2 regions of the Caloramator sp. CAR-1 genome follow, and region 1 is predicted to be linked to the other one. Evidence: a T-box and tRNA genes for the amino acid it is inferred to sense, from the RefSeq annotation. Region 1 holds a T-box; the other holds one or more tRNA genes.

The links. A T-box is a leader RNA that pairs with one kind of tRNA and senses whether it is charged. The one in region 1 lies ahead of argS (arginine--tRNA ligase), so its partner is inferred to be a tRNA-Arg.
Region 2: it encodes a tRNA-Arg, which carries the amino acid that the T-box ahead of argS (arginine--tRNA ligase) is inferred to sense. The anticodon was not compared.

Annotation. Positions count from the first base shown of each region.
Region 1 covers NZ_JAUONW010000012.1:2,258-17,863, forward strand. The annotation lists gene Q3V94_RS03740 (nuclease domain-containing protein) at 1-362, shown strand, start outside; gene argS (arginine--tRNA ligase) at 372-2,063, opposite strand; T-box leader at 2,102-2,307, opposite strand; gene Q3V94_RS03750 (aminotransferase class V-fold PLP-dependent enzyme) at 2,363-3,514, opposite strand; gene Q3V94_RS03755 (gamma-glutamyl-gamma-aminobutyrate hydrolase family protein) at 3,619-4,341, shown strand; gene Q3V94_RS03760 (flavodoxin family protein) at 4,419-5,465, opposite strand; gene Q3V94_RS03765 (lactate dehydrogenase) at 5,462-6,691, opposite strand; gene Q3V94_RS03770 (nicotinate-nicotinamide nucleotide adenylyltransferase) at 6,701-11,518, opposite strand; gene Q3V94_RS03775 (GspE/PulE family protein) at 11,681-13,363, shown strand; gene Q3V94_RS03780 (type II secretion system F family protein) at 13,379-14,593, shown strand; gene Q3V94_RS03785 (type II secretion system protein) at 14,606-14,998, shown strand; gene Q3V94_RS03790 (prepilin-type N-terminal cleavage/methylation domain-containing protein) at 15,063-15,557, shown strand; gene Q3V94_RS03795 (type II secretion system protein) at 15,568-15,606, shown strand, end outside.
Region 2 covers NZ_JAUONW010000039.1:50,700-66,305, reverse strand. The annotation lists gene Q3V94_RS10770 (TIGR04013 family B12-binding domain/radical SAM domain-containing protein) at 1-1,084, shown strand, start outside; gene Q3V94_RS10765 (PspC domain-containing protein) at 1,146-1,337, shown strand; gene Q3V94_RS10760 (amidohydrolase) at 1,390-2,541, shown strand; gene Q3V94_RS10755 (D-serine ammonia-lyase) at 2,588-3,841, shown strand; gene Q3V94_RS10750 (hypothetical protein) at 3,898-4,548, shown strand; gene Q3V94_RS10745 (aldo/keto reductase) at 4,561-5,694, opposite strand; gene Q3V94_RS10740 (pyruvate kinase alpha/beta domain-containing protein) at 5,705-6,250, opposite strand; gene Q3V94_RS10735 (hypothetical protein) at 6,374-6,631, shown strand; gene Q3V94_RS10730 (TSUP family transporter) at 6,644-7,396, shown strand; gene Q3V94_RS10725 (6-phosphofructokinase) at 7,420-8,514, opposite strand; gene Q3V94_RS10720 (aspartyl-phosphate phosphatase Spo0E family protein) at 8,770-8,934, shown strand; tRNA gene Q3V94_RS10715 (tRNA-Arg) at 9,014-9,090, shown strand; gene tadA (tRNA adenosine(34) deaminase TadA) at 9,136-9,591, shown strand; tRNA gene Q3V94_RS10705 (tRNA-Ser) at 9,628-9,717, shown strand; gene Q3V94_RS10700 (D-glycerate dehydrogenase) at 9,766-10,713, shown strand; gene Q3V94_RS10695 (Mpv17/PMP22 family protein) at 10,715-11,365, opposite strand; gene Q3V94_RS10690 (ISLre2 family transposase) at 11,540-12,955, opposite strand; gene gltX (glutamate--tRNA ligase) at 13,079-14,533, opposite strand; gene Q3V94_RS10680 (cupin domain-containing protein) at 14,643-14,966, opposite strand; gene Q3V94_RS10675 (4Fe-4S binding protein) at 14,979-15,596, opposite strand.

The DNA of each region.
Region 1 (15,606 bases):
TACCGGACATAAGGATTGATTTTTATAAAGATAACAAATATATAAAATCTTATATAATAGAAGTTAAATATCGAAGATTCGGTTACTTGTGGAGTGATATAGAAAATAATGAGACGATGATTCAAATTAAAAATTACAAAACAACAGTTCAATATATTTCAAAAGATTTAGAAAGGCCTATTTTCCCTATTGAAAAGGTTATAATTATTTATCCTGGACAGTTAGATATGGACGTTCTTGTTGAAAAGGAATTTGGAAACTACTTATTTTTGCAGTTAAAACCAAAAGATGCATCTACAATAATAGGTTATGATGAATTAACTAAAATATTAAAACAATTAATTAATGAGCCCCTAACCTAGGGGCTCATTTTACATTCTTTCAACCACATCGATACCAATCAATGATAATCCATTTTTAATAACTATAGTTGTAGCTTCAACAAGGGCAAGGCGTGCATTTCTTAATGCTTCATCTTCAATTGATAGGATTGGGTGCATGTTGTAGAATTTATTGAAGGCTTTAGCTACATCAATAATATATCTTGTTAAAATGGAAGGTTCATACTTATCTATTGCGGAAAGGATTGCATCATTAAAGGAGGCTAAAAGCTTTACAAGTTCTACTTCTTCAGGAGAATTTAACTTTTCAAAATCAAAATTAGCACCATAACCTTCTGCCTTTCTTAGAATGCTTTTACCTCTTGCATATGAATATTGAACATATGGTCCTGTTTCACCATCAAAATTGAGAATATCATTCCATGAGAAAACAATATCTCTTTCTCTGTTGTTTTTTAAGTAGGTGAATACAACTGCACCAATTCCAACAATTTTTGCAACTTCGTCTTTATTTTCTAATGATGCATTTTTTTCTTCAATAAGTTCTCTAGCTCTTTGAATAGCTTCATTTAATAAATCCTCAAGGAATATTACATCACCTTTTCTTGTTGAAAGTTTTTTATCAGCAAACTTTACCATACCAAAACCTACATGAACGCAGTCATCTGCCCAATCAAACCCCATAAGTTTTAGGGTTGTAAATACCTGTTTAAAGTGTAAAGTTTGTTCAAGACCAACAACATATATATTTTTATAAAAATCATAGGTTCTTTTTCTATAAATTGCTGCAGCAAGGTCCCTTGTTGCATAAATCGTGGCACCATCGGACTTTTTAATTATGCAGGGTGGCATATTAAATTCATCTAAATTAACAACCTGTGCACCATGGCTTTCTGTAAGAAGTCCCTTTTCTTCCAGCATTTTTACAACTTCATCCATTTTGTCGTTGTAAAAGCTTTCCCCAGCATAGGAGTCGAATTTAATTTTTAACATATCGTATACTTTATTAAATTCCATCAAGCTAACGTCTTTAATTTTTTGCCAAAGCTTAACTTCTTCTTCTTTGCCATCTTCAAGGTTTTTAAAATGCATTCTTGCAATGTCTTCTAAGCTTGGATCCTTTTCTGCCTCTTCATGGAATTTAACATAAATTCTTAATAGTTCTTTAATAGGTTCCTTTTCAAGAGCCTCCTCATCAACCCATCTTTTGTATGCTTCTATTAGTTTGCCAAATTGAGTTCCCCAATCGCCAAGATGATTTATGCCAACACACTTATAGCCTTGGGATGAAAATATCCTATAAAGAGCGTTACCAACTGCAGTTGAGTATAAATGTCCTACGTGGAATGGCTTTGCTATATTTGGTGAAGAAAAGTCTATTGTAACTGTTTTACCTGCCCCTATCTTTGAATGTCCATATGAATCCTTTTCAGATAATATTTTTTCAAGGGTTGATTTTGCAAGGTTTGCTTTATCTACAAAAAAGTTTAAATACCCACCAACAGTTTCAATTCTTTCAAAACCAGATTTATCTATGCTATTTTTTAATTCTTCGGCGATTAAATTAGGAGCTTTTCTTAAGGTTCTTGCAAGCTGGAAGCAGGGGAAGGCAAAGTCACCCATTTCCGGTTTTGGTGGAATTTCAATAAGTTTTTCAATTGCATCATTTGAAAGACCTGTTAATGCACTTAGTCTTTCAGAGATTATCTTTTTATATTCCATAAACATCCCTCCCGTATAAAAAAATTAAAGCCGTCTCTGCAAGAGACGGCTATCCCGCGGTACCACTCTTATTGGCATGTGCCCACTCGAAATTTTAACCCTATGAAGGGGCTTACCATACTTGCATAAAGCTTTCCGGCAGCGTCTTAGGGGCTCTTTTCTCATAAGTAACCCTACAGGGCTCCCACCGTCCCCTGCTCGCTTAAGGGATCCTCATGATACTCCTCCCCATCATTGACTTTAAATATTCGGTTTGTTATTAATTATATAATAAAAAATTATGAGCATCAATATTTAACCTAAAGTTTAGCTATTTTTTCTATGCTCTCCAATGCATAGAATATATCTTCTTCTAACGTAAAGTAGCCAAAGCTAAATCTTACTGTTCCCTTTGGGAAGGTTCCCAAAGTTTTATGGGCTAAAGGAGCACAATGAAGTCCAACTCTTGTCATAATCCCATATTCGTTATCGAGGATAAAGGCTGCTTCAGAGTTATCTATGTTTTGAAAATCAATTGAAACTACTGCAGTTCTTTTACTTATATCATAACTTCCAACAACTTTAATATTTTCTATGTTATGAAGTCCATCAAGGAATAGCTTTGCAAGATCTTTTTCTTTTTTTCTTATATTTTCAAGGCCTAAACTTAATATATATTTTAAAGATGCATTAAGCCCAAAAATACCAGGGATATTTAAGGTGCCCGATTCAAATTTATCAGGTAAAATTTCAGGTTGCGAATAGGATTCTGAAAGGCTTCCAGTTCCACCTTCTATAAGAGGGGATATTTTATTTGAAAATTCATTGGTAATCAAAAATCCTCCAATTCCTTGGGGGCCTAAAAGACCTTTATGCCCTGTAAAGGTAAGGGCACTTAAGTATGTATCGTAAAAATCTATATCTAATATTCCTGCAGTTTGAGCAGAATCAAGAACAAAATCAATATCATGTTCTTTACAAATTTTACCTATTTCTTTAATTTCCTGTATAGAGCCACATACATTAGAAGCATGAGTTATAACAAGTAATTTGGTATTAGATTTTATATATTGTTTAATTGAATTAGGATCTAGAAAGCCTTCGTTGTCGCAGGGAATTATATCCAGCTCGATTCCTTTTTGCTTTAGACTAGTTAAGGGCCTTAGGACAGCATTATGCTCCATTGAAGAAATTAAAACGTGGTCACCTTCTTTAAGAAAACCTTTAAGTATCATATTTAAACTTTGAGTTATATTCATCGTAAATACTACCTTTAAGGGGTCATCAAAGTGGAATAATTTACATAAAAGTTCCCTTGTTTCATAGACTATTGATCCTGCAGCATAGGAGTTGTAATAGGAACCCCTTCCAACATTTCCGCCTATATTTTCTATGTAATTTGTCATAGCCTCAGCAACTCCCTTAGCCTTTGGGAAGGATGTTGCTGCATTGTCCATATATATTCTTTTCATTTATTATCCCTCCTTCATTAATTTTATTATACAATAATTTTTTTTAAATTACTTTTAAATTCCCCAAAAAAGATATATCATATAAATAACAGGAGGTGAATGTTATGAAAAAACCTTTAATTGGAATAACAGCCGATTATATGATTTCTCAGGAGGGCCTTTACACAGGCCAGGAAAGGTTTTATATTGCAAAGGACTATATCGATGCAGTTTTAGAATCAGGCGGTATTCCTGTTATTGTTCCTATAATTAACAAGGAATCGGATCTTTTGCAGATAATCGATCAGCTTGATGGCATTATTTTATCTGGCGGACATGATGTGAACCCAATTTATTACGGAGAGGAACCATCAAAACATGTAGGATTTACATACACTCCAAGGGATTTATATGAGCTTTTCATAGTTAAAGCAGCTATAGAGAAGGATATGCCTATTTTAGGAATAAGCAGAGGGCAGCAAATAATGGTGGTTGCTTTTGGTGGAAAACTTTATCAGGATATTAGCCAAAATATAGGAGCATACATTAATCATATGCAGAGGGCTAATATAAATGACATAGGACATTATATAAATATAATCCCGGGAACAAGGCTTTATAAGATTTTTGATACGGATAGAGTTCTTGTAAATAGTTTCCATCATCAAGCAGCAAAGGAAGTGCCAAGTAATTTCATAGTTTCTGCCACATCTTCAGATGGAGTAGTGGAGGCAATAGAGCATAAAACAAAGCCTATAATGGCGGTTCAGTGGCATCCCGAGATGATGACTAAGAAACACCCAATAATGTTGAGGCTCTTTGAAGAGTTTATCAATTGGTGCAAATAAAAAAATAACCCCTACAATCGTAGGAGTAAAATTGAGGTGAGCGTCCAAGCATATTATACTTTAATTTTACTTTTCTTTCAATCGGCAAATATTTCTCTTTTTATTTTTAATGCAAAATCAAGGGCTTTATTTTCAATATTTTGGACCTTAAGGATTGTTCCAGGATCATTTGCAATTTCAGAAAGAAGAAAATAGGGGGGTAATATAAACCCCTTATTTATATTTAAAGCACCCAAGAGCTGTTTTGCAACATTGTCGCTTCCTGAATTGCCGGATACGACAATTGAATATATTCTCTTATCATAAAATTTCATCTTTCTATAAAGCGCAGTTAATCTATTTATGACAGCCGTTAAATTAGCAGAAATTGCGTCATTATAGTTAGGGCAAATCCACATTATTATATCGGATTTTTCAACCTCTGGGTAAACTTCCTCCACCATAATTCCACCATAAAAGCAGCTTCTTTGTTTACTAAAATGAATGCAGGTTTTAAAGGAACAGCCAATGCAATCAAGAACAGTTCCATTCTCAACATGCAGTTCTTTTATTTCAAATTCACATAAATTTTTCATTACCATATGCCATAGCATAAGGGTGTTAGAGGTGCTTTTGTTGCTGGCATGAAGGGCCAGTAGTTTAGGCTTAGAAGGCTTTTTATTATCAAAATCCCAAAGTCTATCGCCCAATATTCTGCATTGGTCATAACAGATTTCTTCAAGGGAAAGATTAATTGTTTTTTGCCATGTTTGAAAGTTTTTAAAGTCCTTTATTGCCTCCACAAGGGGATGACCTATAAAACGGCAACCTAAACTATTTGCAAGAAATATTATAGACTGTGCCTGAGATTTAGTAAAAAGATAATTAGGGCTATGGATCAAGATCGCAGCAGTTGAGTTTAAAAGGGAATCTTTTCCTAATTCAAATAATTTAGACATAATAGTATTAACTTCATGACAAAAACCTGCTTCATCTAAATCTAAGGCAAATAATATTTTTTTGTTTTGTAGTTTTTCGATCTTTTCAGGTGAGTCAATAATTTTATAAGGTTTATCAGAGAGAAAACTTTTTAGCATATTGTTTAATGTTTTTCCCCTTTTAGGAGTAGTAATTACAAATATCATATAATTTCACCTAGTTTCCTATAACTTTCTTTTATTCTATTTAATAACCTTTCGTTTAAAGGATTCCTTTCAATTTCAATGAAACTTTTATTAATACGCATTTTGCAACCAAAATAAGTTCCTCCAATAAACGTGGAGCCGTAAAACCAGTCTCCTTTTATTAGGGAAATAATCGATAGAGCCCCTGAAGATAAGGCGGGGGCGATAAAGGGTTTAAAACCCGTCATTCTAACATCTATATTTGCATTTTTTACCCTTTCTGTAAGTTCAATTGAAACCTCATCATCATAATTAACAATGCTGTTTGCAACGACAATGTCCCTACCATGGGGTCCAAAAACTCTTCCTTCTGTGTCGTAATTTTCGGCACCATTTATTAATTTTGAATAAAAGCTGGCCCTTGCATTCATAACACCAAGGCCAAAACCAATTATTTGTTCGGGTTTTAGCCCCTTATAGTCGAAAGTGCCATTTTCATTTTTATTGCTTTCAACAAAGGCTACTTTGCATAAAAGGTCAACAGGATCAGAAACTACGGCAAAGATACCCTTAAAACCATTTTTACGAGCATTTTTAGCAACCTGCGTTATTATTTTTGAATTTCCTTCAAACTGAAGCATTCTAACATCGCCCTTTTCATTAAGTCCGGGGACATTGGAACTTACGCAAAATATCAATATATCGCAATCAAATATATCTTCTTCATTGAGGATTGAAACTTTTGGATATTTATCCTTACTAAAGGACTCAAGAATTTGATTAGCTTCATAGAACCATCTTTTCATTTTTTCGATGTTCTTATCGTAAATGCCTATGGATTCAATAATATTTTTTCCCATCAATCTAAGACCTGTTAACAAAATTCCTCCAACATCTCCAAGACCAATTATGTTTATTTTATTAAAGTTTGCCTTGAAGGAATAAAAATCTTGCCAATCACTATAATTCGTGTTTATATAAATTAATTTTCTTTGGGTTATTTTGTCTATAAGCCTTATTGGCAATTCATAAAAATCCATATTTTGATTTAATATTTCAATATCCTCCTCTTTAAGAAAAAGTTCACTAGGAGAAGTTACGACGAAACTTCTCCTTGATTTTGCTAAAGGCATTCTGCCAAAGAAGTATATTATATCTTGCTTAAAGCATTGTTCTTCTGAAATAGAAGGTAGATTATATTTATCAAATGAAAAAATAAACTTATCTTGTAATTTATAATAATACATATCAACACCTCATTCGCGAATAAGAATGTTTTCCATTCTTTCAAGAAGCTCAATGTCATTTTTGAGATAATGTGAAGGAGGTAGGCTCAGATCAAAGTTTATATCCTTACCGTGGTCTGGGTATCTTGGAGAAATAAACACATCTCCAAGATTTGATAAAGTTAAGTTTCTTTCTCTGATATTTTGATATTCTTCTTCTATTGCCTTTAATATATCAAAGGCATTTTCAAGGCATATTTTTGATAAATTATATATAGCCTTTTTTGATGCTTTTTTAATAAATGTAGGAGATGCATAGGGTAAAATTAAGTTTACAGATGGAATTAAATTTCTCTTTGGATATTCACCCCTCCAGAGAATGTCACCACCTATATATGGATAAAGTAAATTTTCATTAAACCAATGACGAAGTTTAGGTATAAAGTAAACGCAGTCAACATCTCTTTTTTGAACGTCCATTATTTCTTTTCCTCTTCCTGAAAGTATACCAACGATAATTTTATGAACCTTTACATCTTCTTTTTTTAGTAGAGGATCTAATGCCTTAATTCTATAGCCCTTATGCAGAACATCATCAATTAAGATAACCGGCCTATTAAAGGATTTAATCATTTTAACCTGATTTTCTATTTCAAGGTAATACGGATAGGCTTTTATAGTAAAGCTTTTCATATCTGGTTCAAAAAATTTTTCGGTGTGTAATGATTTTGTCACTGTATTTGGAACGATGTATCTATTTAAAAAATTACCAAAGGGAACACACATAAAGGGGCCATATTTTTTATCCCTTTGAGGAATAGTTGATACACCATTTTCTTTACATATCTTCCTTACTAAACTTTCGTGAACAATATCCATATCGATAGGCAAGAGTAAATTGCCAGGATATAGGCTTACAAGGGCCTCTAAAAGTTTTTTGCGTGATTTTTCAATTGTTAAAGCGATGTTTGAATTACTTCTAAATGGCTCCTTTAAAACGTTTTCAATATCAAGATTAATCGTGCAGGGGGAGTTCATATTAACTGCATATACATCATCAGAATGTGGAATCTTTATAAAACCGTATAGAGTTAAATTATTTATGATTTCTTCGTCATTTAGTTCTAAACAATCTTTATAAATAGCGTAATCATAATCTTTAGCAATGCAAAAGGCTAAAGTTTCGGTTAAAAGTATTTTATCAATATTTTTATAACTATTATCTTTATTAATATAAAGTGCATCAATCATTATTATTCTGCCAACTGCGTTTTCTCTTATATATTCAGTTGCAATAGCGTCAAAAAGTTCTAAATATAAAGATGAACTTCTTAGCCAATGGAAGGCAGAGAAGGCTAATATTTTATCCTCTTTTATGTCCTTTATTACTAAAAATCTTGCATTATATTTTTTGGACATGGATATTAATTTTTGTTTATAAAGTTCATTTTTATTCTTAAATAATGTAGAGAGTAAAGAAATCAATTCACTGCTTGGTTCATCGTAAACTGTAATATCAATTGATACTGTTTTAATTATCGATTTATATTGTGGCTCCCTTCTATAAAAACCATTCTCAAAAATATATCTTTCAGCTAAGGGGTCAACAAGGGCTGATATATTTTTATTTTTATCTATATAATTTCTAATTTGTGAAGAACTGATATCCTCATATTGTGGTGGAAGGGAAAGTTTAATTATATCCTTTTTAAATTTTGAATAATCCTGTAGATTTAAGCTATCATTTGTAGGAGTGTGTAAAAGGCTCCTTCTTTCAAATATTATATGTGGGAAATTATAAATGTTAAAATCGCCCTCAGCTAATTTATAGGCAGAGGCATTGCTAATAACGTCGCTGCCAACGGTAAGATATACTTCAGAGTGAGGGAAAATATCTTTAAGTTTTTTAAGGTCATTAACATTTGCTATGTTTATCGGGACATCCTTTGGGAATATGTAAATTTTTAGCTCATCTGCAACTGAAAGATTTATAATGTTCCTTCTTAAAAGGTTTGGAAGAGTCTGCTTTGACCATGAAAATTCATCTACTTGTAGATAAACAGTAAATCCTAAATCCCTGATCGCCTTTGCAATCTCTTTATGGCTTAAGGAGAAGGGGTCAAAACTTCCAGGGAAAAAGGCAATTTTATTTTCTGGCTCTAATTCAATATTGCCTATTATATTTATATATTCAGAAATAAATCTATAAATATGATTTAATGACGCTGAATTTGAGAAAAATTGAAGGTCGTCGTTTTTATCCTCTGGAATTAAAGTTAGAAGCTTTTTAGCGATTAAGTTAAATATTTTTGCTTTTTCTTCAAATTTTAGAGTATTATTTTCAAATATAATTTTTCCTATTACACTAATTGCCGTCCTTCTTATAGAATTTTTATAATGGACAAGACCATTCATCAAAACACCTAATAGCCTGTTTAATCTATGATAGTATTGGTTATTGTCTTCGTAAAAATTTATTTTATATTTAAAATAGTTAGCTATAGATATACCTATGGTCTTTAAAAGAAGTGTGTTTATTTGCACACCTGCAGTTTTAATTTTTTCTACAAAGTCATCAACAACTTCATTTAATTCAATTGGTTTTAAATATAGGACTATTTGTCCTAAATATTCAGGGATATACTTAGTAAATTGATAACCTTCAATTTCAAGTGCCCTTAATAATTCTACAACTATGTCGTTTCGCTGTTCCATTGTAAGATATGGAATAAGTTTAACAAGCATTTCTCCTGCTTTATTTCTAACGCTTTCGTAGGCACTAACCTTTAATATATTGCAGAAGTGAATTGCAATATAAAGTCCTGAGGTTTTAATATTGTTTATGGCATAATCGTAGAGCATTTCTATTTGAATCCTTTTTACAATCCAGCTGGTAGCCGTTTTTAAGTTGCTAAGGGAAATATCTGATATCTTGTTTTCGTATTTATTTATATCGAGCTCAATTGGATGACCTAATTTTGAAAGTATTTTAGTCTTAATATATTCATCAGCTTCAAAATGATTGCTGTTCATATTTTTAATTAAATGTTCCTTTATTGTGCTCATTTTAGGGATAGTCGGGTATTTTTCTAAAAGTTTATCTATTGTATCAAGGGCGGATAAAACATAAACTAAATTGTCTGATGTAAAATTGTTAAGGAGAAATTCAATAAAAATATCATCATCGTCAGTTATAGGAATATATTTAATTGCCTCTATCATAAAGATTAAATTGTATTTAGGAGGTGAAGTTTTGTAAATTTCTTTTAAAACCTCTTTGTAAGAATTAACTTGATTTCTTCTACAGTTTTTAAATAGCGACAATAGCATTGTGCTAAAATTGTAGCCAATCCATCCCTTATGTAAGTCTAATAACCTTTCATCGGGGTTTAAAAAAAGTTTAATATATTGTTTTAAAAGGTCCAAGCTAGTAATTGAAGGATTTTCTATGTTAATATCCTCAGGAACTTCCTTTCTGTATTCTTCATCAAAGGTAGCAATTAATGTTCCTATAAGTTGGGCACACTGCTTTCTAATATCATCTTCTGGGTTTAACATTTCATCGTATAAGAATTTTAGCATTAATATCTTTTGATGTTGAGTTAAATACTGGGAATATTCCTCAAATACACTTAGGTATTCCCTAAGATTATTTTTATCCGAAAGGCTTCTTGCAGCCTCCAGCATAAGATTTAGTGAAGCTTCGTCGCGAAGGCGATGCATTAAATTGATGTTGTGATAAATTGCAGCAAACTTAAGGTGATTTATAACATCTTTGCCTTGTAGTAGTGAATAGTTTATTTTACTTTTCTCTTCTTTAGGTTGACTCTTTTCTAAGTCGACATTTATACCAAGGCTAATTAAATAGTCTTCAAAATCCTTTAATTTTGCGTAAACCTTTCTATATCTTTTTTCTTTTTTTTCATCGACGTTATCGAGTTTTTGCAATATTACATCGAAGGACTCCTCCAGAGAGAAAATATGCATCTTTTGCCCTTCACCTATTTTTTTATTTTTCACCCTAAAATCAGAATATATAAGGATTAATGATTCAATTGGAAGATTCTCAAGTTCTAAATCCCAAGTGGAATGATTAACAGCAATATGGCCTATATACATGATATTATTCTTTTTAAACCACATATCCGTATAGTAATAATGAAGGTAGGGTATTTTTTTTAACTCTTGAGGCCTACATCCGAATTTACCTACATCGTGACCGGCGGCTGCTCCTGAAATTTTAGCAAGGCTAATAGGAAGGCCAGAAGCCTTTACCTGTCTTGCAATATATAGTGCAAGATAATGAACGCCGCAAATATGATCTAAGGTATTATGCTGGGTTAGCTCTTTATGTAATTTCATAAGCTCGTAAATGTATTCACTGTTGAATGCCTTTAAGAACCTGCTATATTCTGTTCTCATTTCGCTATCTATTTCGTCTTCATTTAAAAATATCAGTGGGAACCTTCCCTGCCAAGAATTGTCATCGTAATATTTTTGAATTCTATTTAAAATAGAAAATAATATTAAAAATATTTCGCATACCAATGAATAATCATCATATAATTTAATTGTTACAGCATTTGGAAAGGATTTAGATAGAGTATATTCATATAAATATTGCAAGAAGTTTTCAGGAATTGGACCTAAGATTTTAATATTATTATAAACTTCATTATAAAGTTCTTTTGCTGTAAATTTTTTATTCCTTACTAGCGATTCTAATTTTTCTATAAGGTCATCGTTAATAAAATTTTTAATTAGATTAATATTTTGATTCAAAATATGATTATACAACAAGTTATCCATTTCATACTTCAGAATATTAAAAATATTTATATTTTCCATCGAAATCACCTCAAGGTTTGAATTTACTAATATTATCTCAAAAAATGAAGATTTATTCAATAAATATGTTTTTTTAAAAACGAAGGGTTTATTTACAAGAAATCAAAATTACCTTATAATTACAATAAGAGATTGAAATAAAATGCCGAAAGGAAATGGTCTATGCAAACTAAAAAGAGGCTAGGTGAAGTTTTAATAGAGGCAGGTTTAATAACCCAAGAACAGCTTCAAAAGGCTTTAACATTACAAAAAAGTAGCGGGAAAAAGCTTGGGGAAATATTAGTTGAGCAGGGGTTTATTTCAGAGGATCAAATTATTGAGGTTTTGGAATTTCAACTTGGAATACCCCATGTTAAGCTTGATAGGTTTCCAATAGAACAAGATGCAGTAAAGCTTATTTCTGAAGGCATTGCCAAAAGACATACATTGATTCCTATTAAGCTTGAAAAGGACAAGCTATATGTAGCAATGGCTGATCCTTTAAATATATTTGCAATAGAAGATGTTCAAATTTATAGCGGCAAAAACGTTCAACCGGTTATAGCAAAATCAGATGAAATAAAAAGACAAATAGATAAGTATTATGGTAAACAAGAGGCCCTTAAAGCTGCTGAGGAATTTAAGAAGGAAAGCAAGGTATTTAAAACTGAAAGAAATAAAAATGCTGCTGAAGATGAATCAGCCTCTGCGCCGATTATAAAATTAGTAAATTCAATATTTGAACAGGCAATAAATCAAAGGGCCAGCGATATTCATATAGAGCCCTTTGAAGAGGAGCTAAAGATAAAATTTAGAATCGACGGAATACTTTATGAAATTATGAAGATGGAAATTGAGCTTCATTCAGCCCTTGTTGCCAGGATAAAGGTTTTAGGAAATATGGATATAGCAGAAAGAAGAATTCCGCAGGATGGAAGAACTTCGTATACGTATTTTGAACAGGAATATGACATGAGAATTTCAACTTTACCAACGGTTTATGGAGAGAAGGTAGTAATTAGAATAGCAGATAAAAGGGCGTTTTTAAAGGATAAAACCAATTTAGGATTTTTAAAACACGATTTGGAGCTGTTTGGTAAAATAATTTCATCCCCGCATGGTATCATTTTAGTTAGTGGTCCTACAGGAAGTGGGAAATCAACAACTTTGTATACGATTTTAAGAGAACTAAATACTGGAAGCAAAAATATTATAACAGTAGAAGATCCTGTCGAAAGCACGATATATGGTATAAATCAAGTTGAAGTAAACCCAAAGTCGGGGCTTACCTTTGCGACAGCTTTAAGATCGATTCTAAGACAAGATCCAGATATTATAATGATAGGTGAGATTAGAGATAAAGAAACCGCTGAAATAGCAGTTCGTGCAGCGATAACTGGACACCTTGTTCTATCAACTATACATACAAACGATGCAGCAAGTGCAGTAACAAGGCTTGTTGATATGGGAATTGAAAATTATTTGATTAGCTCTTCATTGGTTGGTGTAATTGCCCAAAGGCTTGTAAGAAGAATATGCCCCCATTGTAAAGAGGAGTATATTCCGGATGAAACAGAAATTAATGCTTTAGGTATTAATGATAATCAAAATATAAAGCTGTATAAAGGAAAAGGATGTTCATACTGTGGCAATAAAGGATATATGGGAAGAACAGGCATTTATGAAATATTGGTTATAGATAAAGAATTAAGAAATTCCATTTTAAAAACATCCAGCAGCGATGAACTAAAGGATTTAGCAGTGAAAAAGGGGCTTGTTACACTTAAAGAGAGTTGCAAACAGAAGGTGTTGATGGGAGAAACAACCTTTGAGGAATACTTAAGGGTAACCTATTCTATGGATTAAAAGAGGGAGATGACTATGGCGGAGTTTTTTTATGAGGCAATTAACAGCAGAGGGAAAAGAATAAAGGGTAATGTTATAGCTAATGACCTTGAATCTGCTTTATCACAATTAAAATCAAAGGGATATTATATTATTGACATTGGTGAGAAAAATTTATTTAACAAGGAGATAAGTATTAAGTTTTTAAACAAAGTATCTTCAAAGGATTTATATTTGTTTTGTAGACAGCTTGCAACTTTATTGGAAGCTGGGCTTACACTTTTGACTTCTTTAGAGGTAATAAGAAATCAGCTTTCAAATAAAAGGCTTGTAAAGGCTGTAAATAATCTATATGAGGATGTTAAAAAGGGAAAAACATTATCTGAGTCGATGATAGAAAATAAAGACGTATTTCCAGATTTGCTTATTAATATGGTAGAAGCAGGAGAGGTGAGTGGATCTTTAGATAATTCCTTTGAGAAAATGGCTCACCACTTTGAAAAGGACATGAAGCTCAAGCAAAAGGTTACAAATGCACTTATGTATCCTGCTATAGTTTTGTTAGTTGCAGTAATTGTGCTAAATCTTCTTTTGATTTTTGTAATTCCGACATTTGTAGGGCTATTTAATGATTTAGGTGTTGAATTGCCTCCAACAACTAAATTTATTCTATCTACAAGTTCATTTATTAAGAATTATTGGTTGATGCTTCTTATAATGATTATATTGATATCTATTTTAACAAATATATACCAAAAAACATCATCAGGAAGTATATTTTTTTCAACATTAAAGCTTAAAATTCCTATAATAGGGAATATATCATTAAACGCATCAATCGCAAGATTTTCAAGGACTCTTTCTACTTTAATCGATGCTGGAGTTCCTTTAGTTGCTGCGATTGATACAACAAAAAAACTATTAGGCAATGCCTATATAGAAAAGCAATTTGAAGATGTTGCTGAAAGGGTGAAGGGGGGTGAGGGATTAAGTAGACCAATTGAAGATCTAGAGATTTTCCCAACTCTTGTTCCTGTTATGATAAAAACTGGGGAAGAGAGTGGAACTTTAGAAGAGATGCTTACAAAATTAGCAGATTTTTATGAAAATGAAGTTGAAAACTCAGTAGCAAGGCTAACTGCAGTCTTTGAACCGGTCATGATAGTTTTTTTAGCACTAATAGTAGGTTTTATGCTAGCTTCAATAATTTTACCGATGTTTAAACTTTATGGTAACATGAATTTAGGTTAGGAGGGTTTTGTTATGGAAAAGAGAAAAAAGAAAGGTTTTACATTGATTGAAATGATTGTGGTTTTAGCTATTATAGCTATTTTAGCAGGTATTGCTGTTCCACAAGCATTAAATTCAATAAATAAGTCAAAATCAACTGCTGATATTGCAAATGCAAAAGCTTTGGCAGGTGCAATAACTCAAGGATTAGCAAATGGGGACGTAACACTTACAAGTAATAGCTGGACAGACCTTACTCAAAATACACCTCAAAATTTGATAAAATATATTAATAGTATACCAACCCCTAAAAAAGTGTCAGGACATTTTTATTATTACTATGATGGAAATCAACTGAAAATTGGTGTTTCTAATGGAACTAATAATTATATAGAGTTATATCCAAATCCGGATTCAAATTATTAATCTTAAATTAAACACCAGAGGATATCCTCTGGTTAATTAATTTCTTAATAGGATGTGAAATAATATGAAAAAAGGCTTTACCTTAACTGAAATGATCATTGTTTTTGCTATAATTAGTATCATCGCTGCAGTAACAACACTTAATTTTGTTAGGCTAGGTAAAAGCTCAAGGGTTGATAGTTATGCTGATGAAATTGCAGCAATGTTAAAGGAAACTTATGAAAATTCAAGTAAAGAGATGGATTATGAAAGTTGGCATGTAGAAATTAAAAAAATCGGAGATAAATTTTATGTTGAACTTAAAGGAAACAATGCCCAAAAGGAAGTTGAGTTAGTTGACACCGATATTGTATTAAAAAATGATAGTTCCACTATGACACTTCAAAATGTTGTAGCAATCATGTTTTCATCGAATGGGAATATAATAGTTAAATATAATGATGGAACAAAATTAGAAAATGAAAATTTATATGTAGAAATATGTGATAGGAACAATCCATCCATAAAAAAGGTGATAGAAATCAACTCACTTCCACCAGGAAACATAATGGTTAAATAGGGATGATTATATGAGAAAAAAAGGTTTTACACTTGTTGAAATGTTAGTT
Region 2 (15,606 bases), on a different contig from region 1:
TTTTACAACTCAAATATGGGAAGTTAAAGATATTGTCAAAAGTATAAAGGATAAACATAAGGATGTTTTACTTATTGCAGGTGGTCCCCATCCAACAGGGGATGTTGAAGGAACTTTAAGGATGGGGTTTGATTTGGTGTTTGTTGGAGAGGCAGAGGATACGATAGTTGAATTTTTCAAGAGAGTTTTAAAGGATGAAGATTACAGTAGTGTTAAGGGATTAGCATATCTTAAGGACGATGATGTGTTTTACACAGGTAAAAGGGAATATGTTGATCTTGACAAATATCCTCCCTTTCCATATATGCTTGGCAAATTTGGACATATTGAGATAACAAGAGGTTGTCCCTTTGCCTGCAATTTCTGTCAAACATCCCACATTTTCGGAGGAAAGGTAAGACACAGAAGCATAGAAAAGGTCCTGGAGGCCGCAGAGAGGATGATAAAAAGAAATTTAACGGATTTTAGGGTTATAACCCCAAACGCCTTTTCTTATCTTTCTGAGGATGGGAGAGAAGTTAACATAAAGGGACTTGAAATATTTCTAAGGGAAGTGAATAGACTTTATAAGCCTAAAGGGACCATAAATATAGGTTCCTTTCCCTCAGAAGTAAGGCCGGAGCATGTAAGGGAGGATACGCTTGAGCTTTTAAAGACATATGCAGATAATAAGAATATTATAATAGGGGCACAAAGCGGTAGCCCTTGTATATTAAAAAATTCAAGAAGAGGACATACCCTTGAGGATGTTTATAGGGCGGTTAAACTATCAGTAAAATATGGCTATATCCCTGATGTTGATTTTATATTTGGTCTTCCAGGAGAAACAGAAAGGGACGTTTTAGATACCATTAAATTTATGAAGGAACTTGCAAATTTAGGTGCAAGGATACATGCTCATACCTTTATGCCCCTTCCCCAAACAGCCTATAGCAAGGAAAAACCAGGGAGGATAGATCCTAAGATAAAGGAAACTATAAGCAAAATGTTAAAGGAAGATAAAAACGTAGTATTTGGAAACTGGACGGTTCAAGAAAGACAAGCGGAGAAAATATATAAATATCTAAATTATGGAATTATTTAGTGGTAATATTTTATAAAAATACGATATAATAATTATCAAGGATAGTTTAGGGGGAATTTTTATGGAAAAAAGATTATACAGGTCAAGGACAGATAGGATGATAGCTGGGGTATGTGGAGGTATTGCAAAGTATTTTGACATGGACCCAACAATCGTAAGGCTTTTATGGGTGCTTATTGTAATGCTTGGAGGTTCTGGGATACTTGCCTATATTATTTGCTGGATTGTTATTCCTGAGGAGCCAATAGGCTAGCTATTTTGGATTAGCCTTATATAATAACTTATTACGATTTGGGGGGATTAATTTGAAAAGGATTATTAAAGGGGGATTTATATACCCTGCTGTTGGACAACCCTTTAGGGGGGATGTATTAATTGAGGACGGGAAAATTAAAAAACTTGCAGAGAACATTGAAGAGGACTGCGAAATTATCGATGCTTCTGGAAAATTCGTATTTCCAGGGTTTGTCGATGCCCACAGCCACCTTGGATTATTCGAAGAGGGGGTAGGATCTATTTATCAGGATGGAAACGAAGCAACGGATCCTGTAACTGCCCATGTAAGGGTAATAGATGCATTTAATCCCGATGACAGTGCAATTGAAAGGGCCTTAAGTGGGGGAGTAACTACTGTTATGATTCTTCCTGGAAGTGCAAATCCAATCGGAGGTCAAGGGGCAATATTAAAATTAAGAAGCAAAATAGTTGATGAGATGATTATAAAGGAACCAGCAGGTTTAAAGATGGCCTTTGGGGAAAATCCTAAAAGGGTTTATGGAGGTAAAAATCAAACTCCTTCCACAAGGCTTGGGACAGCAGCAGTTATAAGAGGATATTTTATGAAGGTTCAGGATTACATAAAGAAAAAGGAAAACGCACAAAAAGAGGGAAAGGAATTTACAGAAAGGGATATAAAGCTTGAAATAGGAGAAAGGGTTTTAAAGGGGGAGATTCCAGCAAGGATCCACTGCCATAGGAAGGATGATATATTAACAGCTATAAGGATAGCTGAGGAATTTGGCTTTAAGTTTGTTTTAGAACACGGAACAGAAGGATATAAGATTGCTGATTATTTGAAGAAAAAGAACATTTCTGTTGTCGTTGGACCGTTATTTGGATTTAACACAAAGCTTGAGCTAAAGGACAAAACCTATGAGGCTATTAAGATTTTAAACGAAAAGGGCGTTTTAATTTCAATAATGTGTGATCATCCTGTAATCCACTTAGAACATGCTAATATTCATGCGGGTGTTGCCTTAAGGTATGGTGCAAAGGAGGAGGACCTAATTAAAATGCTTACCATAAACGGAGCAAGGATCCTTGGCTTGGAGGATAGGATAGGCAGTATTGAAGAAGGAAAGGATGCGGATATAGTAATTTGGAGCCACCATCCATTTGACTTAAGGGCAAGGGCGGAAAAGGTTTATATAGATGGGGAATGTGTTTACAGTATATAGGGCCTGATAATTTATCAGGCCTTTATAAAAATTTGGGGGGAGTATTATGGAAGTTTTAGATAAGATAAAGGGTTTGCAGCCAATCTTTTGGGAAAATCCAAAAAAATTAAACGCCGATGATGCATTAAAGAAAATAGATTTAACTTATGAGGATATCCTTGAGGCTGAGGATAGGCTTAAAAGGTTTGCACCTTTAATAAAAAAATTATTTCCTGAAACGGAAGATGGGATTATTGAATCACCTTTGATTGAGATAAAAAATATGAAATTGGAACTGGAAAATAAATACAAAAAGAAAATAAATGGAAGGCTATTTTTAAAGTGCGATAATTATTTAAAGGTTGCAGGTTCCATAAAGGCAAGGGGAGGAATTTATGAGGTTTTAAAACATGCCGAGGACCTTGCGATGGGGAATGGACTATTATCAAAGGATGATGATTATTCAAAGTTATCTGAGGAATCCTTTAAAAAATTTTTCTCAAATTATAAAATTGCTGTAGGCTCTACCGGGAATTTAGGTTTATCTATAGGTATTATGGCTTCGGCTTTAGGTTTTAAAGTGGATATTCATATGTCCCATGATGCTAAGGAATGGAAGAAAAAGATCCTAAGGGATAGGGGATGCAATGTTATTGAATACAAGGAGGATTATACAAAGGCAGTTGAAGAGGGAAGAAGGCAGTGTGAAGGCAATAAAAATGCTTATTTTGTAGATGATGAAAATTCAAAGCACCTTTTTTTGGGATATTCTGTAGCAGCCCTAAGGCTTAAAAGGCAGCTTGAAGAGTTAGGAATAAAAATAAATAAGGATAATCCTTTATTTGTATATTTGCCCTGTGGGGTTGGAGGAGCACCAGGTGGAATAACATTTGGGCTCAAACATGTATTTAAGGATGATGTTTTTTGCTATTTTATAGAGCCAACCCATTCACCCTGCATGCTTTTAGGCCTTGTAACAGGGAAACATGAGAAGGTGCATGTTAATGATTATGGAATTGATAATAAGACGGAAGCAGATGGTCTTGCAGTTGGATCGCCCTCAAAGCTTGTATCAAAAATAGCAGAGATTTTAATTGATGGTATCTATACAATTGAAGATGATGAACTTTTTAAACTTCTTGCCCTTTTAAAGGATAGTGAAGATATTAAGATTGAACCATCAGCGGCGGCTTCATTAAAGGGTCCACTACTTTTAGAAGCATCCCAAAATGCAATTCATATAGCCTGGGCTACAGGAGGAATATTTGTTCCTGACGATATTTATGAAAAAATGTATATTAGGGGTAAGAATATTATTTGAAAAATTGGATAAAATAAATCATATAATGTATTGAATTATGTTTTGGAAGGGTTGCTATGAAAAGAACTATTTTTCTTTCTTTAATTTTTCTTGTTCTTTTTACATCTGTTGTTTTTGCCCATAAACCTATATTTGAAACAAGTGATACTACCTTTGAAAAACCAATTGTTGTAAAGGACCACACTATAAGTTATGCAATTTATGGAAGTCTTGATAAAATCGATGACGTAGATTTTGTAAAATTTGAGGCAAAAAAGAAGGATCCTTTGTTTGTCCAAATGACAATTCCAATCATTAAAGGCAATGAGGACTTTAGTCCCTCCTTTGCTATTATCGGAAAGGGCATAAAGCAGAGGGATAAGCTCCCCTTTGATATTCCTGAAGGGTATGGAAGTTTAGTAATAAAGCCTTCACCTAAGGAATATTTTTATGAAAAATTCACCCAGACCAAATATTATATAAGGCAAACTATAAGGGGAGAAATTCCTGAGGATGGAGAATATTATGTTGCAGTCTTTTCAGATGGCGAAAAGGGAAAATATTCCCTTGCAATTGGTGAAAAGGAAAAATTTACAGTTGTCGATTGGTTAAAGATGCCTTTTATTTATGTAGTGGTTAAGTATTTCTTTAACCCATTTGCAACGGTTGCAGTCATAGGTTTTATTATTATATTAATCTTCTATATAGTTAAAAGAAGAAGGGCCTAAATTGGCCCTTGATTATTCTGCAAGTGTTTTATGAACATCCTTTAAAAGACTCCTTATAGGAAGCTTTTGTGGGCATATGTCTTCACATTTTCCGCATTCTTTACAGTTTTCAGCTCTATTTTCTTTATTTATGTAATTATTATAAACTTTTTTGCTTCCCTCTAAATCGTTGTATATGAAGGCACTGTTGTAAACTGAAAAATTCCTTGGAATATCAACACCAAAGGGGCAAGGCATGCAGTATTTGCAACTTGTGCAGCCAATTTGGTTAAGGCTTTTATATGTTTCCTTCACCTTTTCAATTAATTTTATTTCCTCCTCATTTAGAGAATAAGGATAAGCATCATTGATAACCTTTAAGTTTTCCTCTACCTGTTCAATTGTGCTCATTCCGCTAAGTAGCAAAGATACTTCTTCAAAGTTTAGGACATATCTTAATGCCCATTCGGCAGGTGTTCTTTTAACATTGTATGAATTCCAAATATCCTTTACTTTTTCTGGAGGCTCCTTAGCAAGTTTCCCTCCTTTTAATGGTTCCATGACTATTATAGAAATTCCTTTAGAATGGGCATATTTTAGTCCTCTTAATCCTGCCTGTTCATCTTCATCAAGATAGTTGAATTGGATTTGTGAAAAGTCCCAGTCAAAGGCATCTATTATATCTTTAAAAACATGGAATTCATCGTGAAAAGAAAAACCAATTTTATTAATTTTACCTTCATTTTTTGCCTTTACTAAAAAATCTAAAACTCCAAGGTTATATACCTTTTCCCATGAATTTTTTGAAAGGGCATGAAGAAGATAGCAGTCTATTTGGTTAGTTTCTAATTTATTTAGCTGTTCATTTAATAATCTTTCAAAATCATCCTTTTCATTTACAAGCCAAACGGGCATTTTAGTGGCAAGTAAAACTTTTTTTCTATAACCTCCCTTTAAAACTTCAGCAGTAAATATTTCACTATTTCCCTTATGATAAGGATATGCTGTATCTATGTAATTAACTCCATTATCAATTGCATATCTTACCATTTTAAATGCCTTTTCCTTATCTATTTGCCCCTCATCACCATTTAAAATTGGAAGCCTCATCATTCCAAAACCTAAAGCAGAAACTTCAAGGTCCTTTGCGAATTTTCTATATTGCATAACAACCCTCCTAAAATTCATATGGTTTACAAATTATCTCTTTGATTTTAGTTTCAAATATTGATGCTGCATGGGAAGGCCTTATCACAACGGCAGTATCAGCGCCTTCTCCTGTTCCTCCTATTGCTATTATATCTTCACCGTAGGGGATTAGCCCAGCATCAAGGGCCATAATTGAAATTTCTACAGCAACTTTAACACCTTGTCCGAGCATTCTAAGTGTATGGGCCATAATTTCAACAGGATATATGCCAGCAAATTTTCGAGATATTCCCCTTTCTGCACCAGATAAGACATGGGTTCCCGTATAAACTTTAAATCCAAGCTTTTTAAGATCTTCTATTGTTTTTTCGTCTATTTCCATAACTCCAGGTTCTTCAAAACCATTTACATGGGTTATAACTATAATATTTTTGCCACTACCAGCTAAAAACTTTGCAGTATATCCTGAACAGGATGCAACGACGATATAATCTATGCCCTTTTCTTCTGCAACCTTTAGGGCAAGTTCTATGGTTTTTGCTGTATTGTGCCTTCCTGAAGTCTCAAAATACATTTTAGCACCTCCTACTTTTATTTCTTAATAATAATTTTAATATATTTTTGCCAAAAAATGAAAATAGAATTTTGTTGTTTTCATTTATATAATAGTGTTATAATGTTTCATGGAGGGATTGTCATGGAAAACGATAAGGTTTTTGATCTTCTAACCAAATTGTATAGCGAAATGCAGAACGGCTTTAAAGAAGTTAATAATAGGTTAGACAGGGTAGAAGAAAGGCTAGACAGGGTAGAGGAAAGGCTAGATAGGGTAGAAGAAAGACTAAATAAGGTAGAAAACAATCAAGTGACTATGGAAAATGAACTAAAAGAGATGAAAAAGACTGTGTTTGATGTTATAGAGGGTGGAAAATCATCAAGAAGAAAGGCTAAATAACAGGGGGATAATATGAAACTTTTACTTTTATGCATAGCAGGGTTTGTTGCAGCCTTTGTGGATTCCATTGCAGGTGGAGGGGGACTTATTTCTGTTCCAGCCTTTATGCTCTATGGTTTACCACCACATATGGTTCTTGGAACAAACAAATTCTCTGCTACGACGGCATCTTTAACAAGTTCAATCAAATACATAAAATCAGGAACTACAAATAAAGAATTACTTAAATATTTATCGCCTATGACCTTTATTGGAGCTGTCATTGGCGTAAACTTAGTATTAAAAATAAACCAAAGGTATCTTTATGCTATGGTTTTAATCCTTATTCTTTTTGTTGGGATATATACGCTTTTTTCAAAAACGATTGGTCAAGAGGATAATTTTATTGGTTTAAATAGAAGAAACATATTATTGGGTATGATCTTAGCATTATTTATAGGTGGATATGATGGCTTCTTTGGACCGGGGACAGGCTCCTTTTTGATTTTTGGACTTATAAATATTTATGGTTTTAATTTTTTAAATGCTGCAGGCAATGCGAGGTTTTTGAATTTTTTGAGCAATATTGCTTCTTTAATAGTTTTTGCCTACAAAGGAATGGTGGATTATAGAATTGCAATTCCAGTTGCTCTATTTATGATTATAGGAGCACGCCTTGGAACTAAAGCAGCACTTTTTAAGGGATCTAAATTTATAAAACCTATATTTGTAACGATGTCTATTTTAGTTGCTTTAAGGATGCTATATAATTTCATAAACATATAAAAAGCAGGCAGATGCCTGCTTTATTAGTCTCCAAAGGATATTCCAACGCTTCTTGCAACCTGAACAAGTTCTCCATTTGGATCAACATATTTTTCTTTTCCTATAACGTCCTCAAGTGGAACATATGATATGTCGTCTCCCTTTAGACATACCATGTTGCCGAATTTCCCTTCTGCTATAAGGTCAACGGCTTTAACTCCGTATCTTGTTGAGAGTATTCTGTCGTATGTTGAAGGTGAACCACCTCTTTGAACATGGCCTAAAATAGTTGCTCTTATTTCATGGGTTTTTATTCTTTGCTCAAGTTCATTTGCAAGTTTATGGGCAATACCTCCAAGTCTTATTGGGTCTGGGCTGTCCTTTACTATCTTGCTTACTACAACTTCTCCTCCCTTTGGCTTTGCTCCTTCAGCTACAACAATTATGCTAAACAATCTTCCCATTTTTCTTCTTTCTTCTATCTTTTCAACTACTTTATCTAAATCAAAAGGTATTTCAGGAATAAGTATAACATCAGCGGAACCTGCGATTCCTGCATGTAGAGCAATCCAACCTGCATTTCTACCCATAACTTCAAGTATCATTATTCTATGATGGGATTCAGCTGTCGTATGTAGTCTATCTAGGGCTTCAGTAACAACTTCAATTGCAGTGTTAAAACCAAATGTGTAGTCAGTTCCCCCAAGATCGTTGTCGATTGTTTTAGGAACCCCAACAACCTTAACTCCCTTTCTTGAAAAATCCCTTGCACTTGTTAAAGTTCCATCCCCACCAACAACAACTAAGGCATCGACGCCTTCTTTTTTCATATTTTCAATCGCAACGTCGGAAACGTCCTTTTTAACAATTTGACCATTTTCTTCAACTTGGTAGTCGAATAAATTATCTTTATTTGATGTATAAAGTATTGTTCCTCCCTTATGAATAAGCCCAGTTACAGTGTCTAAAGTAAGAGGAATAAAATCGTTTAGATAAAGCCCCCTATAACCGTATTTGTAGCCAATAACTTCATAGCCGTATTTTAAAATTGCAGTTCTTGTTACAGCTCTTATTACTGCATTCAAACCAGGACAATCTCCACCACCAGTTAAAATAGCAATTTTTTTGATTTGCGACATTAATTACACCCCCGTTATTAAAATCTAACTTATATTATATATTGTTCAAGTAATATATAAAATATTTATTATATTCAAAAAAGTTATTTATTATTAACAAAAAAAGTTGATTAAAAGACAAAATGGATTTTTTGTCGATAAATAACCTTTTGAAATATTTATTATTTGTGTTATAATTAAAAAAAAGACTGCTAAATTTGACAGGCAGACCTCTTTAACTTGGGAAACCAGGTTAAAAAAAAGAGGTGGAATGCCATGAGGATGCTGCGCGAAAAAATAGAATACTTAAGAAGGAAGATGGATAGAAGATTAGAAGAAAAAAATTTTATTGTTGATGATGAGATAGTTAAGTTAAGCCAATTATTGGATAAGTTTATTGCAAAATATCAAAAAAGGCAAACGAAAATAAATAGGGGTTAGCCCCTATTTTTGTTTGCACTTCTATATAATGTAATTGACAAATTAAAATAATCAATTATAATAAAATTGTAAACGTTATGCACCCGTAGCTCAGCAGGATAGAGCAACGGTTTCCTAAACCGTGTGCCGGAGGTTCGAATCCTCTCGGGTGCACCATATCAAGCCTTCGGGCTTGATTTTTTATTTTTAAGTGGTGATTTTATGAATCATGAATATTTTATGAAAATAGCTCTTGAAGAAGCTAGAAAGTGTCTTTTTTTAGATGAGGTTCCCGTTGGAGCTATAATAGTTAAGGATGGGGAAATAATAGCAAGGGCTCATAATCTAAGGGAAACCTTAAGGGATGCTACAGCTCACGCTGAAATCCTTGCAATTAATGAGGCATGCAAGGCATTAGGAGGATGGCGCCTATTAGACTGCATTATGTATGTAACCCTAGAACCTTGTCCGATGTGTGCAGGAGCCCTTGTAAATTCTAGAATAAAAACTTTGATTTTTGGGACTAGGGATCCTAAGGCAGGAGCCTGCGGAAGCTTGTATAACATTGTAGCAGATGAAAGGCTTAACCACAGAATAGAAATCATTGAGGGAGTTTTACAGGATGAGTGCAGTAAACTATTAAAAGAGTTTTTCAAAGGCAAAAGAAAAAAGGATTGATAATTTTATATAAAAGTTGTAATATATATTTAGTATGGAGAGATGGCCGAGAGGTCTAAGGCACTTGACTCGAAATCAAGCGTGGGGGTAACTCCACCGTGGGTTCGAATCCCACTCTCTCCGCCAATGTCCGGCTTTTGCCGGATTTTTTTATATACTTAAAGGAGGAATAGTATGAAGGTATATATTACCTACCAGATCCCAGAAATTGCAGAAAGACTATTAAAGGAGCACTTTGAAGTTGAGGTAAATAGAGGAAGGCATTTAAGCAAGAAGGAACTTATAGAAAAAATAAAGGATGCAGATGGAGTATTATGTCTTTTAAATAATACTATCGATGCAGAAGTTATGGATAATGCTAAAAGGGTAAAGATTTTTGCAAACTATGCGGTGGGTTTTAATAACATAGATGTTCTAGAGGCTAAAAAGAGGGGAATTATCGTTACAAATACGCCGGATGTTTTGACAGATGCAACTGCTGACCTTGCCTTTTCCCTATTGCTTTCCGTTGCAAGGAGAATAGTTGAGGCGGATAAATTTACAAGGGAAGGTAAATTTACAGGGTGGGAACCTAATTTATTTTTAGGTTGTGATATAAAAGGTAAAACCTTAGGCATAATCGGTGCAGGAAGGATTGGTAAAGCCTTTGCTAAAAGAAGTATGGGATTTGACATGAAAATAATATACCATAACAGGAGAAGGGATTTAGAATTCGAAAGGGATTTTAACGCAGTTTATGTAGATAAAGAAACTTTAATAAAGGAATCTGATTTTATCTCACTCCATGCACCTTTAACAGATGAAACCTATCATATTATATCTGAAAAGGATTTTGATATGATGAAAGAAACTGCAATTCTTATAAACACTGCAAGGGGACCTCTTGTTGATGAAAAGGCCCTTGTAAAGGCGTTAAAGAATAGAAGAATATTTGGTGCAGGTCTTGATGTTTATGAATTTGAACCTCAAATTGAAGAGGAACTTAAAAGTATGGATAATGTAATAATTTTGCCTCATATAGGCAGTGCAACCATAAATACAAGAAATGAGATGGCTCGCCTTGCTGCAGAGAATATAATAAGGGTATTAAAGGGCCATAAGCCTTTAACACCCGTTGTATAGCTTACTTTTTGCGTTTTGCCAGAGATAAAATAGCACCTAGAGCTATCGATAAAAAGGATGCCATTAATACCCTGTATTCGGATGGTAGTAAAAAGGTTATTGTGTGGGCAGGAATCCAAAAGAATGGAATAGTTTTTAAAACTACAAAGCTGATAAAGGTATTCCAATCTATTTTTGATGTAACATCACTAAGTTTAACCCTTAATATTTTATTAACTTTACCTTCTCCAAGGTCTATAAAGGTATCTGTTATCCTATGAAAGGCCATAAAGGTTGGTGCAAAAATAAGGTTCATAAGTGCACTTGTATAAAATGCTGGCCAGAACCTTAAGCTGCTCTTAGGCAGTAAGCTTTTTTCTATGCAAGCACTAACTCCGGAAGAAAATAAATCAAAAACAAGGGCAAAGACCATTCCTAAAAAGCCCCAGATTATAAACCTATAAATTAATCCATAGGGTTTTTTGTAGTCCCCTGTTTGAAGTCTTATGGCTAAAAGTTCTCCCATTGTAGCAAGGATGGATACCTTTATAAATCCCATAATATAAGGGTGGGACTTTGTTAGAGTAACAAAGGCAATATGAGTTGGTTTGTAGATTAGAATAAAAATAACTAATAAAAGAGCGGTAATCCATAGAAAATCCTTTTTCTTCATCTTTATCCCCCTAAATTTATTGAAATTTTTTGTATTTTCCAATATTATATCATATGTGGGACAACTTTAACAATTTTTAAAGGTTAAGGGATAGTGTCAAGATATTGTAGGTTAATTTTTATAGACAACCCCTTAAATTAGCTAGTTTCAAGGCGTTTGTTAAATTTAAAAAACTTAAATTATATTTTCATATTTTATTGATTTTAATATCCTGTAAATTGGCGTTACTTTCCCTATGTTCAATATCGTTATATTATTCATAACTTCACGTGAAGATTTATTTATCTTTCTTATCGCTTCTTTTATTTTCTTCTTACTTACCTTGAAGGCTTTTTCATCTTCCTTAAACACACTTATTTCCCTTAAATTTCCTCCATTCTTGCTAAATACCCTTAGCTTTGCCATTATCTTTAATCCTTCCTTGCTCCATCCTAATGGCCTGCTGCTTAATCTCGCCGATAATACATGGCTTACATGCCCTTCTGCGCTGCATCCTATTACATCATCGTCATCTTTATATATTTCTATCCCTTCCCAGTTGTTTAATATATACCTTCTTACTTCTTTTATCCTTTCTTTTTCTGTATTAGTTTCTGCTTTACTTGCAAGCTCCTTAAATATTTCCCTTAAACCCTTCTTATCTCCTTCATTTATGGCTTTCCATATCTTTTCCCTATATTCTTCTCTCTTTGCTGTCCCTCTTATTATGTATTTGTTTAAATGATATCTGTCTAATACAAATTTCGCTTTTGGAATCCACTCTATCCCTTCCTTTATCCATCTTGCCCCATCCCCTGCTATATATATCTTTTCTATGCTCTCTATTTCATAATTCTCATACACATAATTCGCTACATCTATCCATATTTCTTCTGCTTCTACTCCTACGTATGCTTTGTAATATACATTTTTTAATTCATTCCTTCCATTCCTCTCTTGCCTTCCTTCATGAACATAGACAAGCCTTGGCATCTCCTTTTTGCCATTCTGCAGTGCAACATGATCTTCATCCGCTTCTATGTATAATACCCTTACCTTCCTTTTTTCTTTTACTTCTCTCTTTACCTCTACTTCCCCTACCTGCCTTATTGCATTAAATACCGTTTGCCTACTTAGCTTCTCTTTGCATGTTACCTTGCTACTTTCTTCGTAGGACATGTTGATTGCATTCTCTACAAGCCTTATCTTTACTTCTTTATCCACCTTCTCATGTTTCCTTATACCTATAACATCATCAAGTAAATATCTATATTCTCCGCTCTTTCTTGATTTGTAGTATGTTCTTGAATATTCTATTCCTCCTAGGAGCGTAATAATACTTTTCTTGTCTTTTCTTTCAACTATCCATTCCTTTTTTCTCTTATCATCTTCTTTAATCGCTTTATCTAATTCTTCTAAAAAGTCTTTTATTATATTCCTTCCAAGTTCATCAGTCGATTCTTTAACTACCTCAACAAGTTTTGTAAAATCCCATTCTTTTGACAGCATTTCTTCTACATTTTTTATTAATTTAGTAGTGAAATTTATTAAATGTTGTTGTATAATATCATGTTGTATAATATTATTCAAAAGAGACACCCCCTTATTGATTTGTGTTTTTTCCACTTTTTATTTTACCACAGGGGTTGTCTCTTTTAAATTTTTTGTCCTTTTTCGTCCTACAATAATTTTACACTATGACATCAATCCCCTTATTTGAAGGGGATTTTGTTTTTACAATAAGTTATTTTTTACATATTCTAATCTTTTTAATATTTTATCCTTTCCAAGAATGTCAATAATATTTACAAGCTCTGGGCCGTGCATTTGACCTGTGAGGGCAACTCTTACCGGCATAAATAGTGCCTTACCCTTTGCACCTGTTCTATTTTTTAGCTCTTTAAACACGTTTTGAGCAAAGTTTATGTCAATGCTTTCAGCTTCCTTTACCATGTTTTCAAATTCGTTTATAAGATTTGGAACATGTTCTTGCTTTAGAACTTCAAGGGTTTCATCGTTTTCCATCTTAACTTCATCACCAAAGAAAATGTTAACATGATTTACTATATCTCCAACAAAGGGCAATCCGTCTCTTACAGTTTCAACAACCTTTGTTATCCATTCTCTATTTTCCTTAGCAAAATCTTCTGTTATAAATCCTGCGTTTACAAGATGAGGAATAGCAAGGTCAACTATTCTTTCGATTGGGCTTTTTCTTATATATATACCATTTATATGATTTAGCTTATCTAAGTCGAATACAGCAGGATTTTTAACTACCCTATTTAAATCAAACTTTTCAATTAGCTCGTCTATTGTAAATATCTCCTCTTCTCCTTCTGGAGACCATCCAAGAAGGGCAAGATAGTTTACTATAGCTTCAGGCAGATATCCTGCATCCCTATATTGTTCAACCCATGTTGAGCCGTGGCGTTTGCTCATCTTTGTTCTGTCTTTCCCAAGAATTAATGAAACATGGGCAAACCTTGGAACATCAAAGCCTAGGGCCTTGTATATTAAAATTTGTCTTGGAGTATTTGAAAGGTGTTCCTCTCCTCTTATAACTGTAGTAATTTCCATAAGGTGGTCGTCTATAGTTACAGCAAAATTATATACAGGAATTCCATCTGACTTTACAATAATAAAATCCCCTATATCCTTTGAATGGAATTCTACTCTTCCCCTTACGATATCATCAACAACTATAAGCTCATCATCAGGAACTTTAAATCTTACAACTGGTTTCCTTCCCTCTTTTTCATAGGCCTCTTTTTGCTCAGGTGTTAAATGTCTGCACTTTCCTGAATATCGTGGCATTTCACCCTTTTTTAGAGCCTCTTCCCTTTCCCTTTCAAGTTCTTCTTCGCTGCAGTAGCAAAGGTATGCCTTTCCTTCGTCTAATAATTTTTGAACATATGGATTATATATTCCTACCCTTTCAGTTGAACGATATGGTCCGTGTTCTCCACCAACTTCTATACCTTCATCCCAGTTTATTCCGAGCCATCTTAAGCCTTCGATGATTACCCTTTCTGACTCTACTGTTGAACGATTAAGGTCTGTATCCTCTATTCGAACAATGAATTTTCCACCTGTATGTCTTGCATAAAGAAAATTAAAAAGTGCTGTCCTTGCGCCGCCAATATGCAAATGCCCTGTTGGACTTGGGGCAAATCTTACTCTCTCCATCAAAACACCTCCAAAAATATTAGGTTCCTTATTAATTTTACTTATATTTCCGATATTTTTCAACATAAATATATGGCTGTTCAAGAAATATCTCGAACAGCCATTAATATCACTTAGGCATATCTTTTGGATTAGGTACCTTTACTACAAAAAACTCTAAAACTTCATCATGAAAATTATTAACATTCATCTTTATATTAAATGGGATATTTAAGATGGTTCCTTTTTCGTAAATATGAGGTTCCTGATCATTTAACTTTATTGTCATTTTACCCTTTGTAATTACCATATAAACATTTGAATTTGAAAAATGTTCAGGAAGTCCAGTATCTTTAGTTAAAATCATGTGATTAATAACCAAATTATCATCATCTACAATTTTTTCAATGAGCTTTTCATCTAAAGCTTTAAATTCATAAATTTTTTCTATCATTCGTAATCACCCCTATACATATTTTATTGCATCTTTCTTACATGCTTTTATGCAAGCTGTGCATTCAAGACAATATTCTTTTAGTATCTTAGGAAATTCATTTTTATTTTCCATTTTAATTGCATCAGCCGGGCAAGCAGATTTGCATGCTCCACATTTTATACATTTTTCGTCCTTTACATTCAAATAATGTTTAGAAAATTTTCCTGGGACATTCAAGATAATTCCAAATGGGCAAAGATATTTATGCCATAATGAAGGCTCATAAATAAACGATATTAAAATAGCTAAAATAATCAATATTAGTAAAATAGGAATACTTTTGTAAAATTTATTATTCAATATGAAAGCCAAAACAAAAATAGTTAGTATGCTTAACCTAATAAAATTACTTTTAACAAAATCTGGAATAACTTTCCTTTTTATTTTAAGTTTTTTATATATCCAGTCATTCACTTCCATTAAGGTATTTATTGGACAAATCCATCCACAATAAAAGCGTCCAAAAATAAAGGCTGATATTGCACTGAGTAAAAATATTAACATCCATAGTTGAATCTTTTTTTTATAAATCAATAATGCAAATACTAGTAAAAATGCTAATTGAATAATTTTTCTAAACCTAATCAAAATTAACCAC